DNA from 3 places in the Streptomyces sp. NPDC006235 genome. Region 2 is predicted to be linked to each of the others. Evidence: riboswitches for the same ligand, from Rfam matches in the RefSeq annotation. Region 2 holds a riboswitch; each other region holds the start of a gene.
The links. A riboswitch is a leader RNA that binds a small molecule or an ion and turns the genes downstream of it on or off. The one in region 2 is predicted to bind cyclic di-AMP.
Positions count from the first base shown of each region.

Region 1: another riboswitch for cyclic di-AMP. It lies ahead of ABZ192_RS16590 (transglycosylase SLT domain-containing protein); the one in region 2 lies ahead of ABZ192_RS34890 (M23 family metallopeptidase).
Region 3: another riboswitch for cyclic di-AMP. It lies ahead of ABZ192_RS08575 (C40 family peptidase); the one in region 2 lies ahead of ABZ192_RS34890 (M23 family metallopeptidase).

Region 1 is NZ_JBEXSR010000012.1:12,900-17,755, forward strand. It holds gene ABZ192_RS16585 (polyprenyl synthetase family protein) at 1-767, opposite strand, end outside; cyclic di-AMP (ydaO/yuaA leader) riboswitch at 1,298-1,471, shown strand; gene ABZ192_RS16590 (transglycosylase SLT domain-containing protein) at 1,475-2,254, shown strand; gene ABZ192_RS16595 (HAD family hydrolase) at 2,218-3,066, opposite strand; gene ABZ192_RS16600 (GNAT family N-acetyltransferase) at 3,259-4,323, shown strand; gene ABZ192_RS16605 (glycosyltransferase) at 4,356-4,856, shown strand, end outside.
Region 2 is NZ_JBEXSR010000043.1:668-5,523, reverse strand. It holds gene ABZ192_RS34915 (MarR family transcriptional regulator) at 1-72, opposite strand, end outside; gene ABZ192_RS34910 (dihydrofolate reductase family protein) at 185-1,345, shown strand; gene ABZ192_RS34905 (hypothetical protein) at 1,395-1,919, opposite strand; gene ABZ192_RS34900 (hypothetical protein) at 2,364-2,555, shown strand; tRNA gene ABZ192_RS34895 (tRNA-Met) at 2,610-2,683, shown strand; cyclic di-AMP (ydaO/yuaA leader) riboswitch at 2,984-3,140, shown strand; gene ABZ192_RS34890 (M23 family metallopeptidase) at 3,152-4,183, shown strand; gene ABZ192_RS34885 (aldo/keto reductase) at 4,344-4,856, shown strand, end outside.
Region 3 is NZ_JBEXSR010000005.1:215,229-220,084, reverse strand. It holds gene ABZ192_RS08595 (ATP-binding protein) at 27-485, shown strand; gene ABZ192_RS08590 (LysR family transcriptional regulator) at 488-1,414, opposite strand; gene ABZ192_RS08585 (LysE family translocator) at 1,507-2,127, shown strand; gene ABZ192_RS08580 (DUF6328 family protein) at 2,063-2,704, opposite strand; gene ABZ192_RS08575 (C40 family peptidase) at 2,786-3,259, opposite strand; cyclic di-AMP (ydaO/yuaA leader) riboswitch at 3,263-3,465, opposite strand; gene ABZ192_RS08570 (hypothetical protein) at 3,812-4,120, opposite strand; gene ABZ192_RS08565 (ATP-dependent Clp protease proteolytic subunit) at 4,128-4,763, opposite strand.

The DNA of each region.
Region 1 (4,856 bases), on a different contig from region 2:
GCGCGCTCGCGCAGCCGCAGCACGGGGAGCGTGGGGATGCCCTCGCGCAGGTCGGTGCCGGGCGTCTTGCCGGACTCGTGGGAGTCGGAGGCGATGTCCAGGACGTCGTCCGCGAGCTGGAAGGCGACGCCGAGCCGTTCGCCGTACTGGGTCAGCACGTCCACGACCGTGTCGTCGGCGCCGGACATCATCGCGCCGAACCTGCACGACACCGCCACCAGAGAGCCGGTCTTGCCGCCCAGCACGTCCAGGTAGTGCTCGACGGGGTCGCGGCCGTCCTGCGGTCCGGCCGTCTCCAGGATCTGCCCGGTCACCAGCCGCTCGAACGCCTCGGCCTGCACCCGCACCGCCTCCGGGCCGAGGTCGGCCAGGATGTGCGAGGCGCGGGCGAAGAGGAAGTCTCCGGTGAGGACCGCGACGGAGTTGCCCCAGCGGGCGTTCGCGCTCGCCACCCCGCGCCGCACGGTGGCCTCGTCCATCACGTCGTCGTGGTAGAGCGTGGCGAGGTGGGTCAGCTCCACGACGACGGCCGACGGCACGATCCCGGGCGCGTACCGGTCGCCGAACTGGGCGGCGAGCATCACGAGCAGCGGGCGGAACCGCTTGCCACCGGCCCGGACCAGGTGCTGGGCGGCCTCCGTGATGAAGGGCACCTCACTCTTGGTGGCCTCGAGCAAGCCTTCCTCGACAGCCGCCATCCCGGCCTGGACATCGGCTTCCAGAGCCTGGTCCCGCACGCTCAGCCCGAACGGCCCGACGTCGGTCACGAGGGGTCTCCTGTCTGCTGGTGTCTGCCGGTGTGTCTGCTGGTGTCTGCCGGTGATTACGCGGTTTGTCGATAGGTCGCTGCCATCACTCGAGTCAGCGTATCCGGTCACGTTTCGATCACCGCCAGCGCCCAGGGTTACAGGCCGGGTGGTATCCGATCACGACCGCAATGTTTTCGATCAGCTCATAAGAACAGACATTTATCGACTTACCAGTCGATAGCGAGCTATGCACGATTTGCGGCATTGGATAAGCGAATTCCCCTAAGCGCAAATCGCCCCACGGACTCGTGATCAGTGAGTTGAATCACGTTATCCCCTGTGACATCCCCCTCCGGCACCGGCCCGTACCTCCTTCCGCCGCACGCAAGTTGAGCCTTGGCTTCAGCAAAGGATCAAGTGCCCCATACACCCCTGACCAAGGTCAACCGCTCGATATGTGACTCCGGTGCTTGTTCCCGACATGTGCTCTCGCATACGTTCCGGGCCTGTCCGGCGGATCGCCGAATCCTGCCACCGCCCGGACACCCCACACGAACCCACTCACTCACGCAGGGCAGGAGCGGGGGACCCAGGTAAGTCGCCGGTCCGCGCAGCGGAACGGCTCGGGGTGAAGCCGCGTACGGCACACAGCGCCGTAGGCGGCCGGGCACCTCCCGGCCCGAACCCGACAGCTCACCTCGCAGGCGCCGGAGAGGAACATCGCCATGCCCCGAGGCAAGCACCGTCGCCCCAGAACCAGTCAGTTCACCCGTCGTGTCTTGGCCGCCGGCACCGGCGGAGCGGCCCTCGCCCTGCCGCTGATCGGCGCGACGCAGGCCAGCGCCGCCCAGCCGGCCCAGAGCGCACCCACCGTCTCGCAGTCCGTGCCACAGGCGGCCCAGCCCGCCAAGTCCCTCACGTACACCGTCACCAAGGGCGACTCGCTCGCCCGCATCGCGGACAAGTACGACGTGTCGGGCGGCTGGAAGCAGCTCTACAAGGACAACCGCGCCGCGGTCGGCGACAACCCGCAGCTGATCCACCCGGGTCTGAAGCTCACGGTGAAGACGGCCAAGGCGGACGCCGGGAAGAAGACGGCGACCAAGTCCTCCGCCCCCGCCAAGCCGGCCGCGAAGCCCGCCGGTGGCGTCGCCCAGGCCACCCAGGCCTCCGCGAAGACCTACGCGAACAACCTGGACGGCTGGATCCGCGAGGCGCTGGACATCATGGCGCAGAAGGGGATCCCGGGTTCGTACGACGGCATCTACCGCAACGTCATGCGCGAGTCGTCCGGCAACCCCCAGGCGATCAACAACTGGGACTCGAACGCCGCCAAGGGCACGCCGTCCAAGGGTCTGCTCCAGACCATCGACCCGACCTTCCAGGCCTACCACGTGGACGGCACGTCGTGGGACCCGTACGACCCGGTCGCCAACATCACCGCGGCCTGCAACTACGCGGCCGACCGCTACGGCTCGATCGACAACGTCAACGGCCCGTACTGATCCGTCCCGCCCAGCAGTCGTTCGAGGACGACGGCGATGCCGTCGTCCTCGTTCGACAGGGTGACCTCGTCGGCCACGGCCTTGAGCTCGGGGTGGGCGTTGGCCATGGCGACGCCGTGGGCGGCCCAGTCGAACATCGGGATGTCGTTGGGCATGTCGCCGAAGGCGAGGGTGTCCGCCGGCCGCAGCCCCAGGTGCTCGGCGGCCAGCGCCAGGCCGGTGGCCTTGGTGATGCCGCACGGCTGGAGCTCGACCGTGCCGGGTCCCGACATCGTCACCGTCGCCAGTGAACCGACCACCGAGCGGGCCGTCGCCGCCAACTCGTCGTCCGACAGGTGGGGATGGCGCAGCAGCACCTTGCTGATGGGCTCGCCCCACAGGTCGTCGCGCCGGTCGACCCGCACCGCCGGAAGGGTCGGGTGCGGCATCAGGTAGCCCGGCTCGATGAGCGTGAGGCCGTCGACCCCGTCCTGGTCGACCGCGGCGTACACCTGCCCCACCTCGGCCTCGATCTTGCCGAGGGCGGTCTCCGCCAGTTCCCGGTCCAGGGTGATCGACCACAGCAGCCGGTCCGCGCCGGCGTCGTACACCTGCGCGCCCTGTCCGCACACCGCGAGCCCCGTACAGCCCAGGTCGTCCAGGAGCGGCCGCACTCTCGGCGCCGGCCGGCCCGTCACCACGAGGTGCCGGGCACCGGCGTCCACCACCCGCGTGAGCGCGGCGAGGGACCGGTCGGACAGGGTGTCGTCGCCGCGCAGCAGCGTCCCGTCCAGGTCGGTGGCGATGAGTGAATATGCGAGGGGTGCGGCCATGATCAGAGAATACGGACAACGCGCCCCTTCGTTTCATCGCACGGCGCACGCCGATTGCCCGGTTGAAGGCCTCTGCGCCAGTTGGCAACAAGATGGTCCGCTACCTACCGTCGGGGCCGTCTCGGGCGGTACCTTCCAAGTGTCCAGGGGGGACTTGATCGGGGGGTCGGGTTGAGCAGTGGGCGTGTTCGTGTGGGTGTGCCCGGGGAGCTCGGCGAGGGGGAGAAGGAGCGCTGGCGCGCGCTGCGCGCGGCGTCGGAGACACCGCGCAACCCCTTCATGGAACCGGAGTTCACCGAAGCCGTCGGCCTGGTGAAGCCGCAGGCGCGGGTCGCGGTGGTGTACGAGGGGCTGGAGCCGGCCGGCTTCCTGCCCCACGAACGGGGCCCGTTGGGGCAAGGACGGGCGATCGGGCTGGGCGTCTCGGACGCGCAGGGCGCGATCCTGCGGCCCGGCCTTCGCCTGGACACGGGCGAACTGCTGCGGGCCTGCTCGTTGTCGAGCTTCGCCTTCGACAACCTGGAGGCCGAGCAGCGGTTGTTCGTCCGGTACGCGGCCGAGGAGCACGCCACCTACGTCATCGGCGTGGAGAAGGGCTACGAGACGTACGAGTCGGTGCTGCGCGCCCAGTCGCCGAAGTTCCTGAAGACCACCCTGGCCAAGGAGCGCAGGCTGGGCCGGCAGGTCGGCGAGCTGCGGTTCGTCTTCGACGAACGCGAGCCGGCCGCGCTGCGCACGCTCATGGAGTGGAAGTCGGCGCAGTACCGCAGGACGGGCCGCCGGGACCGGTTCGCCCGGGAGTGGATCACCCGGCTCGTGGGGCGGCTGGCCGAGACCCGGGCGCCCGAGTGCAGCGGCACGCTGTCCGTGCTCTACGCCGGTCGGCGGCCGCTGGCCGCGCACTTCGGACTGCGCTCGGCATCGGTCCTGGCCTGCTGGTTCCCGGCCTACGACCCGGAGTTCGCGAAGTACTCGCCGGGTCTGGTGCTGCACCTGCGCATGGCCGAGGCGGCGGCTGCCGAGGGCATCGGCATGCTCGACCTGGGGCGGGGCGCGGCCGAGTACAAGGACGCGCTGAAGACGGGTGAACTGCCCGTGTACGAGGGTGCGGTGACGCGACCGGGGGCGGGCGCGGCACTGCACTGGCTGAGCCGCGAACCGGCGCGCCGCGCGCACGGCTTCGTCCGCGACAGGCCACGACTCGCGGCGCTGGCCGCGCGGACCTTGAAGGGCGCGGCCCGGCTGCGCCGTACCTGACGACGATCCTGACGACGAGGGGGGTGGGGCCCATGGCCCGTTCGGCGCGTGCGCAGGAGGAGATACGGCGGTTCCTGGACATCGATGCGGTGCAGGTCGCCGAGCTGGACCTCGACGGTGACGAGGTGGTGCTCAGACCGGGCCCGGGGGGCCCGCCGGTGACGCACGGCGAGGTGTTCGTGCTGGTCAGACGGGGCGGGCGGCCCGTGGGGACGCTGCTCGGGCGGGTGCCGGAAGGGGCGGACGCGAGGACGGTGCTCGCGGAGCGGGCGAAGGCGGTGCTCGCGGAGCCGGAGAAGGCCGTGCACGCCGAGCCGGAGAAGGCGCGGCAGGCTCCTGGGGCCGGTGAGCCGCCGTACACGAGTGTCGTCGTCGCCACCCGCGAGCGTGCCGGGCAGTTGGCCCGGGCCCTGGACTCGCTGCTGGCGCAGGACCATCCGCGGTTCGAGATCGTCGTCGTGGACAACGCTCCGGTGACGAGCGAGACGCGGGAACTGGTCGAGCGGAAGTACGCCGAGCGCGTGCGGTACGTC
Region 2 (4,856 bases):
CAGGAGCAAGGAGGCGGCGATGTACGCGCGCCAGGCGCGTTGCTCCTCGGGGGTGAGCCAGCGAGTCGTCATGCACCCAGTGTAGGTTTGTTTCAAACTTGAACCAAGGCCGTCCGTCGGTCCGCCGTCCCACCAGTCCGCCGTTCACCCGTCCGCCACGAGTCTCCACGAGCCGGGAGCGTCGATGCCCCACCCGTACGTCCTGCTGTCCGCCGCCGTCTCCCTCGACGGCTACCTGGACGACACCGGCCCCGAACGCCTGCTCCTGTCCAGCCCGGCCGACTTCGACCGGGTCGACGAGGTCCGGGCGTCCGTCGACGCGATCCTGATCGGTGCCGGGACCGTCCGCGCCGACAACCCGCGCCTGCTGGTCAACTCACCCGAGCGGCGGGCCGCCCGCACGGCAGCCGGTCTGCCGGAGTACCCCCTCAAGGTCACGGTCAGCGGCTCCGGCGACCTCGACCCGGCGGCGCAGTTCTGGCACACCGGCGGCCAGAAGGTCCTCTACACCACCGACCAGGGCGCCGAACGCGCCCGTGCCCTCGGCCTCGCCACGGCCGATGGCACCGATGCCGCCGACGCCACCGACGTCGTCCCCCTCGGCGCCGACCTCGACTGGCGGCGGCTCCTCACCCACCTGCACGACGTCCGGGGCGTACGACGCCTCATGGTCGAGGGCGGCGGCCTGATCCACACCCAGCTCCTCACCCAGGGCCTGGCCGACGAACTCCAGCTGGTCCTCGCCCCGCTCTTCGTCGGCGACCCCGGGGCACCCCGCCTCTTCGGGCCCGGCGGCTACCAGTCCGGCCGGCTCCGGCTGCTGGAGACCCGGCGGATCGAGGACGTGGTCCTCATGCGCTACGAGCCGACCGCCCCCGGCACCGGCCCCCTGCCCGTCGCCGCCGACCACCATTGGCTGGCCCTCGCCTGCGAACTGGCCGCACAGTGCCCGCCGTCGGACACGGCGTTCAGCGTCGGCGCGGTGGTCGTCGCGGCCGACGGCACCGAGCTGGCCCGCGGCCACTCCCGCGAGGGCGGCGACCCGCTCGTGCACGCCGAGGAGGCGGCCCTGGCCAAGCTCGACCCGGCCGATCCCAGGCTCGCCGGCGCGACGGTCTACAGCAGCCTGGAGCCCTGCGCCCGCCGGGCCTCCCGCCCCGCACCCTGCGCCCGGCTGATCCTCGACGCGGGCGTACGACGCGTGGTCACGGCCTGGCGCGAGCCGGACACCTTCGTGGCGGACGCCGACGGCAGCGGCCTGCTGGCGGCCGGGGGAGTGGAAGTCCTCGTCCTCCCGGAGCACGAGGAGCGCGCCAAGGCCCCGAACCGCCACCTGACGCACTGAGCGCGGGCCGATCGGCCCAACAGATCCTGCGGCCCGGCCGCCCCGCGGGTCACGCTGCCTCCAGGGCCGGTACGACAGCGCGGAGCCAGCGGCCATGCGGGCAGCGGGAAGACGACGTACGGCAGCGCTCCTGCTCACCGCGCTCGCCCTCTTCGCCTCCTCGTGCGGAGCGGTCGACGCGGACACTCCGGCCCACGGCCCGGCCCTGCCCGCCGACGCCCCCTTCACCCACCCCGGCGTCCTCGTCGCCAAGGCCCGGTTGGACGCCGTACGCGAGCACGTCACCGCCGGGAAGCAGCCTTGGCTGAAGGCGTACCTCGACATGCGGGACAGCAGGTACGGCTCGTACCGGTACCGGGCCGAGCCGTACGGGACCGTCGTCTGCCCGGCCGGTGACCTGGAGGGCCGGGGCTGCGCCGGGGAACGCGCGGACGCACTGGCCGCCTACACCCAGGCCCTCTTCACCGTCACGGGCGGGGTCGGTCTGGGCCAGGGCCGCGGAGATCGTGCGGCACACCCCGGGTGCCGGCTGGCCCGCCGAGCGCGTGCGGCGCTTCGAGCGCATGCTGCGCACGGCCCGTCTCCCCGAAGTCGCCGTCACCGACCCGGATTTCACCGGGAGCTGGGACCTGGTGGCGACCGACGCGGTCATCGCCATCGCCGTCTTCCTCGACGACCACCGGGCCTTCGGTCACGCCCTGGAGCGCTTCCGGGAACGCGTGCCCGCCTACTTCTACCTGGAGAAGGACGGCCCCGCTCCGCTCACCGTGCCCGGCTCCGGCCTCGCCACGCCGCGGCGGACGACGGCGTACTGGTCCGGGCAGGCCACGTACCGGGACGGTGTCGCCCAGGAGACCTGCCGCAGCTTCCGGCACGTCGGTGTCGCGCTCGCCGCCACCGCACACATCGCCGAGACGGCCCGGCACCAGGGCGTCGACCTCTACGGCGAGGCCGAGGACCGGCTGACGGCCGCGCTCGCCCTGCACGCCCGTCGCCAACGGGGCGAGTCCGTGCCCGGGTGCTGTGCGGCGGCCGGATCAAGGGGAGACTCGGACCGCACCTGGAGGCCGTCCTCCATCGCCTGGAGGGCCGCCTCGGCCGGTCGGTCCCGGCCGCGCACGCACTGGCCGTGCGCACCCGGCCCGCCGGCACCGACGACCTGTTCACCGCCTGGGAGACCCTCACCCCCGCGGGCGACCCGGGCCGCTGAGCACCGGGTGTGCGCGAGTGGTCCCGCGGATGGCGTACACTGGAGTCACAACGACGCGGGGTGGAGCAGCTCGGTAGCTCGCTGGGCTCATAACCCAGAGGTCGCAGGTTCAAATCCTGTCCCCGCTACTGAAGGCCGAGGGCCGGAATCCGAAAGGGTTCCGGCCCTCGGTTTTTCCTGGGTTCTCCCTTTACCGCCGACATTACTGTCGGTGAATGAAGCACGCCGCTCCGCATCACAACTGACACACCGTCAAAACACGTGAGTCACTTGCGTGGCGGTCAACTCGCCCGTTTTGGACTGGTCGTGGCAGGTTGGTCCGCGTGAAAAAGGTTAATGATCAAGCGGAATCGCTGGAATACCCACCGCGCGTCTATTAACGTTCGATAACGCAGCGCGGTCGTCCCAGCCGTCACAGAAGGCGGCTCCGTGCGCACGCGCCGAATCCTGAAAGGGAACCGGGGAACCACCACTTGGGGTGAATCGAGCGGATGCCGCCGTGGAAGCACGGCCGGTATACGCGCGTAGGAGACCTTCCTGCTCCGAACCCGTCAGCTAACCCGGTAGGCGAGAAGGAAGGAAAGGAGTACGCCCACGTGGCGTCAAACCGGCCTGCCCCCGCGGCCCCGTCCGCGCCGAACCAGCGCGACACCGAAACCTTCGGCTACGGCGGTCACCACACCGACGAGGGCCCGTTCCAGGAATGGAACCCCACCGCGGAGTCCATCCGCCCCATCCGTGGCCGGCATCGCGTCACCAAGCAGCGCGGCGGAGGCCTCGCGCGCAGCTCCACCGTCCTCGGCGTCGGCGTCATAGCCGCCGTGGGTGCGGGCGGCATGGCCAGCGCCCAGACCGGCAAGCCGCCGGTGTCGATCTCCGTCCCGGACCTTCCCTCGGTGGGTTCCCTCATCTCGGACGACGACACCCCCGAAGGCTCCGCCACTCCGCTCAGCGACCTCGCCACGGCGTCCGCCGACACCGAGCAGGGCACCTCCGGCGCCGGTGAGGCACTGCGCGCCCGGATCATGGCGCAGGTCGAGCACCAGCAGGAGCAGATCGAGACCAAGGCCGCGCAGGACGCCGCCGAAGCCGCCCGCAAGGCGGCCGCGGAGGCCGCCGCCAAGGCCGAGAAGGAAGCCAAGGCCAAGGCCGCCGAAGCCAAGGAGAAGGCGGAGGAGGAGGCCCGGAAGAAGGCCGAGGCCGAGCGGCTCGCCGCCCTCGCCAAGCAGTACACGCTGCCGACCTCCGCGTACACCATCACCTCGACCTTCGGTCAGGCCGGCGCCTACTGGTCCTCCGGCTACCACACCGGCCTCGACTTCGCCGCGCCCACGGGCACGCCGATCAAGGCGGTGCACAGCGGCACCATCACCGAGGCGGGCTGGAACGGCTCGTACGGCTACAAGACGGTCCTGACCCTCGATGACGGCACGGAGATCTGGTACGCGCACCAGTCGTCCATCGGCGTCAGCGTCGGCCAGAAGGTCAGCACGGGCGACGTCATCGGCCGCGTGGGCGCGACGGGCAACGTCACCGGGGCGCATCTGCACCTCGAGGTCCACACCGGTGGGTCCAGCAACGGCATCGACCCGCTTGCGTGGCTGCGGGGCAAGGGCCTGAACGTCTGAGCGACGGCGGCGTTTGCGGTCTCGTGCGGAAGGTTTCGCGCGGGGTCTCGTGCGGAGGTTTCGTGCGGGGTCTCGTGCGGAAGTTTCGTGCGGGGCCGTTTACGGGAGTTTTGCGTCCGCTGTGGAATGAGCCTCTCCCGCACGGCCGTTGACGCGGAGCATGACGTCTCTTCGCAAGCTCGGCTCCTCCGACCTCGAGGTCTTCCCGCTCGCCCTCGGCGGCAACGTCTTCGGCTGGACCGCGGACGAGGCCCAGTCGTTCGCCGTCCTCGACGCGTACACCGCCGCCGGCGGCAACTTCATCGACTCCGCCGACGTCTACTCGGCGTGGGTGGACGGCAACCAGGGCGGCGAGTCCGAGACCGTCCTCGGTAAGTGGCTGGCGTCGCGCGGCAACCGCGCGGACGTCGTCGTCGCCACGAAGGTCAGCCAGCACCCCGAGTTCCAGGGCCTGTCCGCCGCCAACATCAAGGCCGCCGCCGACGCCTCCCTGCGGCGCCTCGGCACCGACTACATCGACCTGTACTACACGCACTACGACAAGCCCGACGTGCCGGTGGAGGAGATCATCGGCGCGCTCGACGAACTCGTGACGGCCGGGAAGGTGCGGCACATCGCCGCCTCCAACATCTCCGCGGAGCGGCTGCGGGCCTCCATCGAGTTCTCCGACCGC
Region 3 (4,856 bases), on a different contig from region 2:
TCCCGTGGGAAAGGGACGACGTCGCCATGGCAGACCATCTGGAAGCATCCGTCACTCTGCCGAGCGATCCCGCCTCGGTCTCCGCGGCGCGCGCCTATGTGGTGGGCACGCTGGCGGAGTGGGGCCTGCCGGCGGACACGGAAGTGTCCGACTCCATCCGGCTCATCATCTCCGAACTCGCCACCAACGCCGTCCAGCACACCTTCGGACAGTCCCCCACCTTCACGGTAGACGTCGCACTGGACCGCGACGAACAGCTGCGCATCGGTGTCACGGACAGCCACCCGCGGTTCCCCAGACGCCTGCCCGCCGCCGTCCAGCAGGACAACGGCCGCGGTCTCGTCATCATCCGCTGGCTGACCGCGGAATGCGGCGGCAGGCTCCGGATCCGCCCCACCCGCGAGGGCGGCAAGACCATCTCGATCGAACTCCCGTGGACCGTCCCGGCCCAGCCCGTGCCGACGGCGAGGAAGCAGGAGCCGTGACCTCACCGCGTCTGTGACGTGTGCCGCGCGCGGCCGAACGCCCCGCGCAACAAGGCCCGGAAGGCCTCCACGGCAGGCGCCGCCTCCTCGCCCCGATAGGCGACGGAGATCGTACGGCGCAGCTCGCCCGCCCCGAGCGGGCGCACCCCGACCGGCGTGACCGACGTCCGCGCCACCATCTCCGGTACGACGCCCACCCCGAGCCCCGCGCTGACCAGCGCGCACACCAGCGCATACCCGGGTGTCGAGACCAGGACCGACGGGCTGGCCCCGGCCCTGGCCAGCGCCGCCTCCACACCCTGCCGGGACGGATGCTCCGGCGCCATGCTGATCAGCGGCTGACCCGCCAGTTCCGTCAGGGGAAGCCTGGCCGTGCCGTCGGCGAGGGCATGACCCGGGGCGGTCACCAGAACGAGTTCCTCGACCAGCACCGGCTCCGAGCGGACGGAGGCCGGAAACGTCAGGGCGTCGGCGGGCTGGTAGGTGTGGGTCAGCGCCAGGTCGATCTCACCGGCGGCCACGGCCGTGACACCGGCCGGTGGTTCGTAGTCGGCGACGGACAGCTCCACATCCGGATGAGCCCGGCGGAACGCGCTGAGCACCGGCGGCAGCAGATGGATGCCCGCCGTCTGGAACGTGCCGAGCCTGAGGACGCCGCCCGACAGACCGGCCAGCCGGGCCAGTTCGTGACGGGCCTGCTCCAGCTCGTCGAGCACCCGCCGGGCCCGTGCCACCAGCAGCTCGCCCGCAGCCGTCAGCCGCGCCCCGCGGTGATGCCGGACCAGCAGCGCCGAGCCCGCCTCCCGCTCCAGCTTCGCCAGTTGCTGGGAGAGCGCGGGCGGGGTGTAGCCGAGGCGCTCGGCGGCCCGGGTGATGGACCCGGCCTCCGCGACGGCGACGAGCGCCGCGAGCCGGGTCGGGTCGTACATGCCGCTGACCTCCGCAGACCAAAGCGATGCTTAAGGCTCACCCAGGACATTCAAAATACCTGCTGAAGGCTTCGACCCGGCAGTCTGGCCGTATGGACGGACAACTCATCGCCTTCACCGGGGTGGCCGCCGGCATGGTCGCCATGCCGGGCGCCGACTTCACCGTCGTCGTGCGCAACGCCCTGGTCTCCCGCCGGGCCGGCATCGCCTGCGCCCTCGGTGTCGCCGGCGGGCTGCTGCTGCACACCGCGCTGGCCGTGGCGGGGGTCGCCGCGGTCCTGGCCGCCGTGCCCGCGCTGTTCCGCGCGCTCCAGCTGGTGGGCGGCGGCTATGTCCTGTACCTGGGACTGCGGACGCTGTGGTCGCTGCGGCGGCCGCCTGCCGTGGCTGTCGAGACCGTTTCGTCCGCCGCGCGTCCCCTGCGACAGGGCTTCGTCACGAACGCCCTCAACCCGAAGGCGCCGATCACCTTCCTCAGCCTGCTGCCGCAGTTCGTGCCCGCGGGCAGTCCCGCGCTGCCCCGGACGCTGTTGCTGGCGCTGATCGTGGTGGTCCTGGCGCTGCTGTGGTTCCCGGCCGTGGCACTGCTGGTGGACCGGCTCGGCCGGTGGCTGCGGGAGCCGCGTGCCGCGCGGGCCGTCGAGGGGGTCACCGGCGCCGCGCTGACGCTTCTCGGTGTGCTGCTCCTTCTCGAACCACTGAGGGCTGCCTGATGGTGCCGCGCAGCGGCGCGGGGATCCGGACGGCCCCCTGGGGCGCGGGCTCCTCGACGGTGGCTTCAGGTCGCTCGGGGCCGCCGCGTGTCTCCTCGCGCAGCCCCGCCCGCCGCACCAGCCGGGGGAGCAGCCCCCACAGGCCGACGCAGACCAGGAACGTCGCCGCGCCCGCGGCGATGCCACCGGCCCGACTGGTCGTCACATCCACCACCAACAGCACGGAACCGCTGAAGGCGAACACCAGCACGACCAGGCCGGTGGTGGCCAGTCGCGAGGAGACCTGCACGATGCGCGGCTTGGCGCCCTGCTGGAAGAGCGAGCGGTGCAGCGCGGCCGGCGCGGTGAACAGCGCCGCGGCCAGGACCGCGAGGAGCAGCGTGATGACGTAGGTGACGCGCTGGACCGTGTCGAGGGACGTGAAGCGCGAGGTGAACGCGAGCGACAACAGGAACGCGAACAGGATCTGTACGCCCGTCTGGGTGACCCGGAGCTCCTGGAGCAGCTCGACGAAGTTCCGGTCGGCGCGTTGCAGCGGGGTCTCGCCGCGTGCGGTGCAGGGACGGTGCTCGGCCATGGGGGACGGGTAACCACTTGAGGCCGTGTCACGCTCCGGCGTGCGGCGGCGCGGCAGGGGCGCCGCCGCAGGCCGGGCGGATCACTTCACGCGCCCGTACCAGACGCTCTTGGTCCAGATCTTCTGCAGCCGCACCACGTCCCCGCTCTTGGGGGAGTGCCAGAGCTTGTTCTTACCCGCGTAGATACCCACGTGGTACACGTTGCTGCCCGAGTGGAAGAACACCAGGTCTCCGGCCTTGCGGTTCTTGGCGGAGATGTGGCGCGTCTTGTTGTACTGCTGGGCGGCCGTGCGGGGGAGCTTCTTGCCGGCCTTCTTGAACGAATACAGCGTGAGCCCGGAGCAGTCGAACCTGTGCGGACCGGTGGCCCCGTACTTGTAGGGCGAACCCTTCTTCGAGGCCGCGATCTGGAGTGCCTTGGTCGCCGGTGTGGCTGCCGCTGCTTCGGACGAGAAGCCGGGGGCCACGATCGAGCCGCCCACGGCGGCGATGGTGAGGGCCGAGGCCGTACCGGCCCGGACCATCAGCGACGGGACACGATTGAGCGCAGTCATGCGCAACCCTTCGTCAGCCGCCTGTGAAGGATGACCTGTCGGATTCGGGCTGGCGAAGTTGCCCGGCCGCTGACGCGGCTTCACCCCAAGGGCTACTCGGGTCCGGTCATGGCGTGACCGTCCCGGCGACCCGTCGTGCTTGGGTCCTCCACTCCTGCCGATGCACTTCTGTCGACCGGTCATCCAGGCGGCGGCAGGACTCGGCGTCCGCCCGGACCGCCCCGCCGCTGTGGCGGGGGCTTGTCGTCAGACACGGATCTTGGCTCATGCATGTCCGGAAATCCCAACCGAACCGGGGATTTGTGTTGTTACTCACCACTCACCCGTTCGGGTGGACACGCCTGTGTTCGAGCCACCGTCCACGGGGTCATGGACCGCCGGACCAGCAATGGAATGTCCCATTCCGCCCCTCGGCTACGCGCGTTGCGCAACTGTGAGGGCCCAAAAACAGGACTCCCGTCTACTCCGAACAGGGGTACGTCATTCGGTCCGTTTGGACTCAGGCCCGGACGCTCCGCCGAGCGGGCGGGCGTCCGGGCCGGCGCATCCGCGTCAACTGACGGACTCCGGGGGCAGGGTGACGCGTGCCGTGCGCCGCTCGCCGTCCAGCACCCGCAGTGCCCGGCCGAGGGTGCCGGAGTGCAGTTCCGTCTCACCCCGCTGGTGCATCAGGGTCAATGCGTCACGCAGTGCGGTCGCCTTGCCGACCAGGGCCTGGGCGGCGCGCAGTCCGCGGTAGGTGTCGCCGGGCAGGGCGGGGTTGATCCGGCCGAGCAGGTCGACGACCTCCAGGTAACGGTCGATCAACTCCGCCTCGGCGCGGGTCAGTGCGGGCAGCGGCGGCAGTTCGGGCGGGAGCACCGGCGGCTCACTCTCCCGTCGGCGGGGCCAGGGTGGCGTTGCGGTGGGGGACGATCCGGTCCACCAGGCCGTACTCCACCGCCTCCTGGGCAGTGAGGACCTTGTCGCGCTCGATGTCCGCGCTCACCTGCTCCCGGGTGCGGCCCGTGTGCAGTGCGAGCATCTCTTCCATGCGGGTCCGGATCCGCAGCAACTCCTCGGCCTGGATCGCCAGATCGCCGGCCTGCCCGCGGACCGGCTCGGGCAGCGCGGGCTGATGGATCACCAGACGCGCGTCCGGCAACACGGATCGCTTGCCGGGCGTGCCCGCCGCCAGCAGCACCGAGGCGGCGGCGCCGGCCTGCCCCAGGCAGACCGTCTCCACGTCGCAGGCGACGTACTGCATCGTGTCGTAGAGGGCCGCCATGGCGTGGAAGGTGCCGCCGGGGGAGTTGATGTAGAGCGAGATGTCGCGGTCGGGGGCCTGGTGCTCGAGGTACATGAACTGGGCCATCACGTCGTTCGCCGAGGTCTCGTCCACCGGCGCCCCGAGGAAGACGATCCGCCCCTCCAGGAGCTTGGAGTACGGGTCCATCGTCCGTTGCCCGGACGCCGTGCGTTCGGTGAACTCGGGCAGCACGTAACGGGCGGACGGTCGGGTCATGGCGAACCCCTCCTCGCGGCAGAGCCGTCTCCGGCGGCAGCCGTCCTCTGCGACGGCTGTCTGTAAAAAATGTACAGGACGTACGTGCCGTTA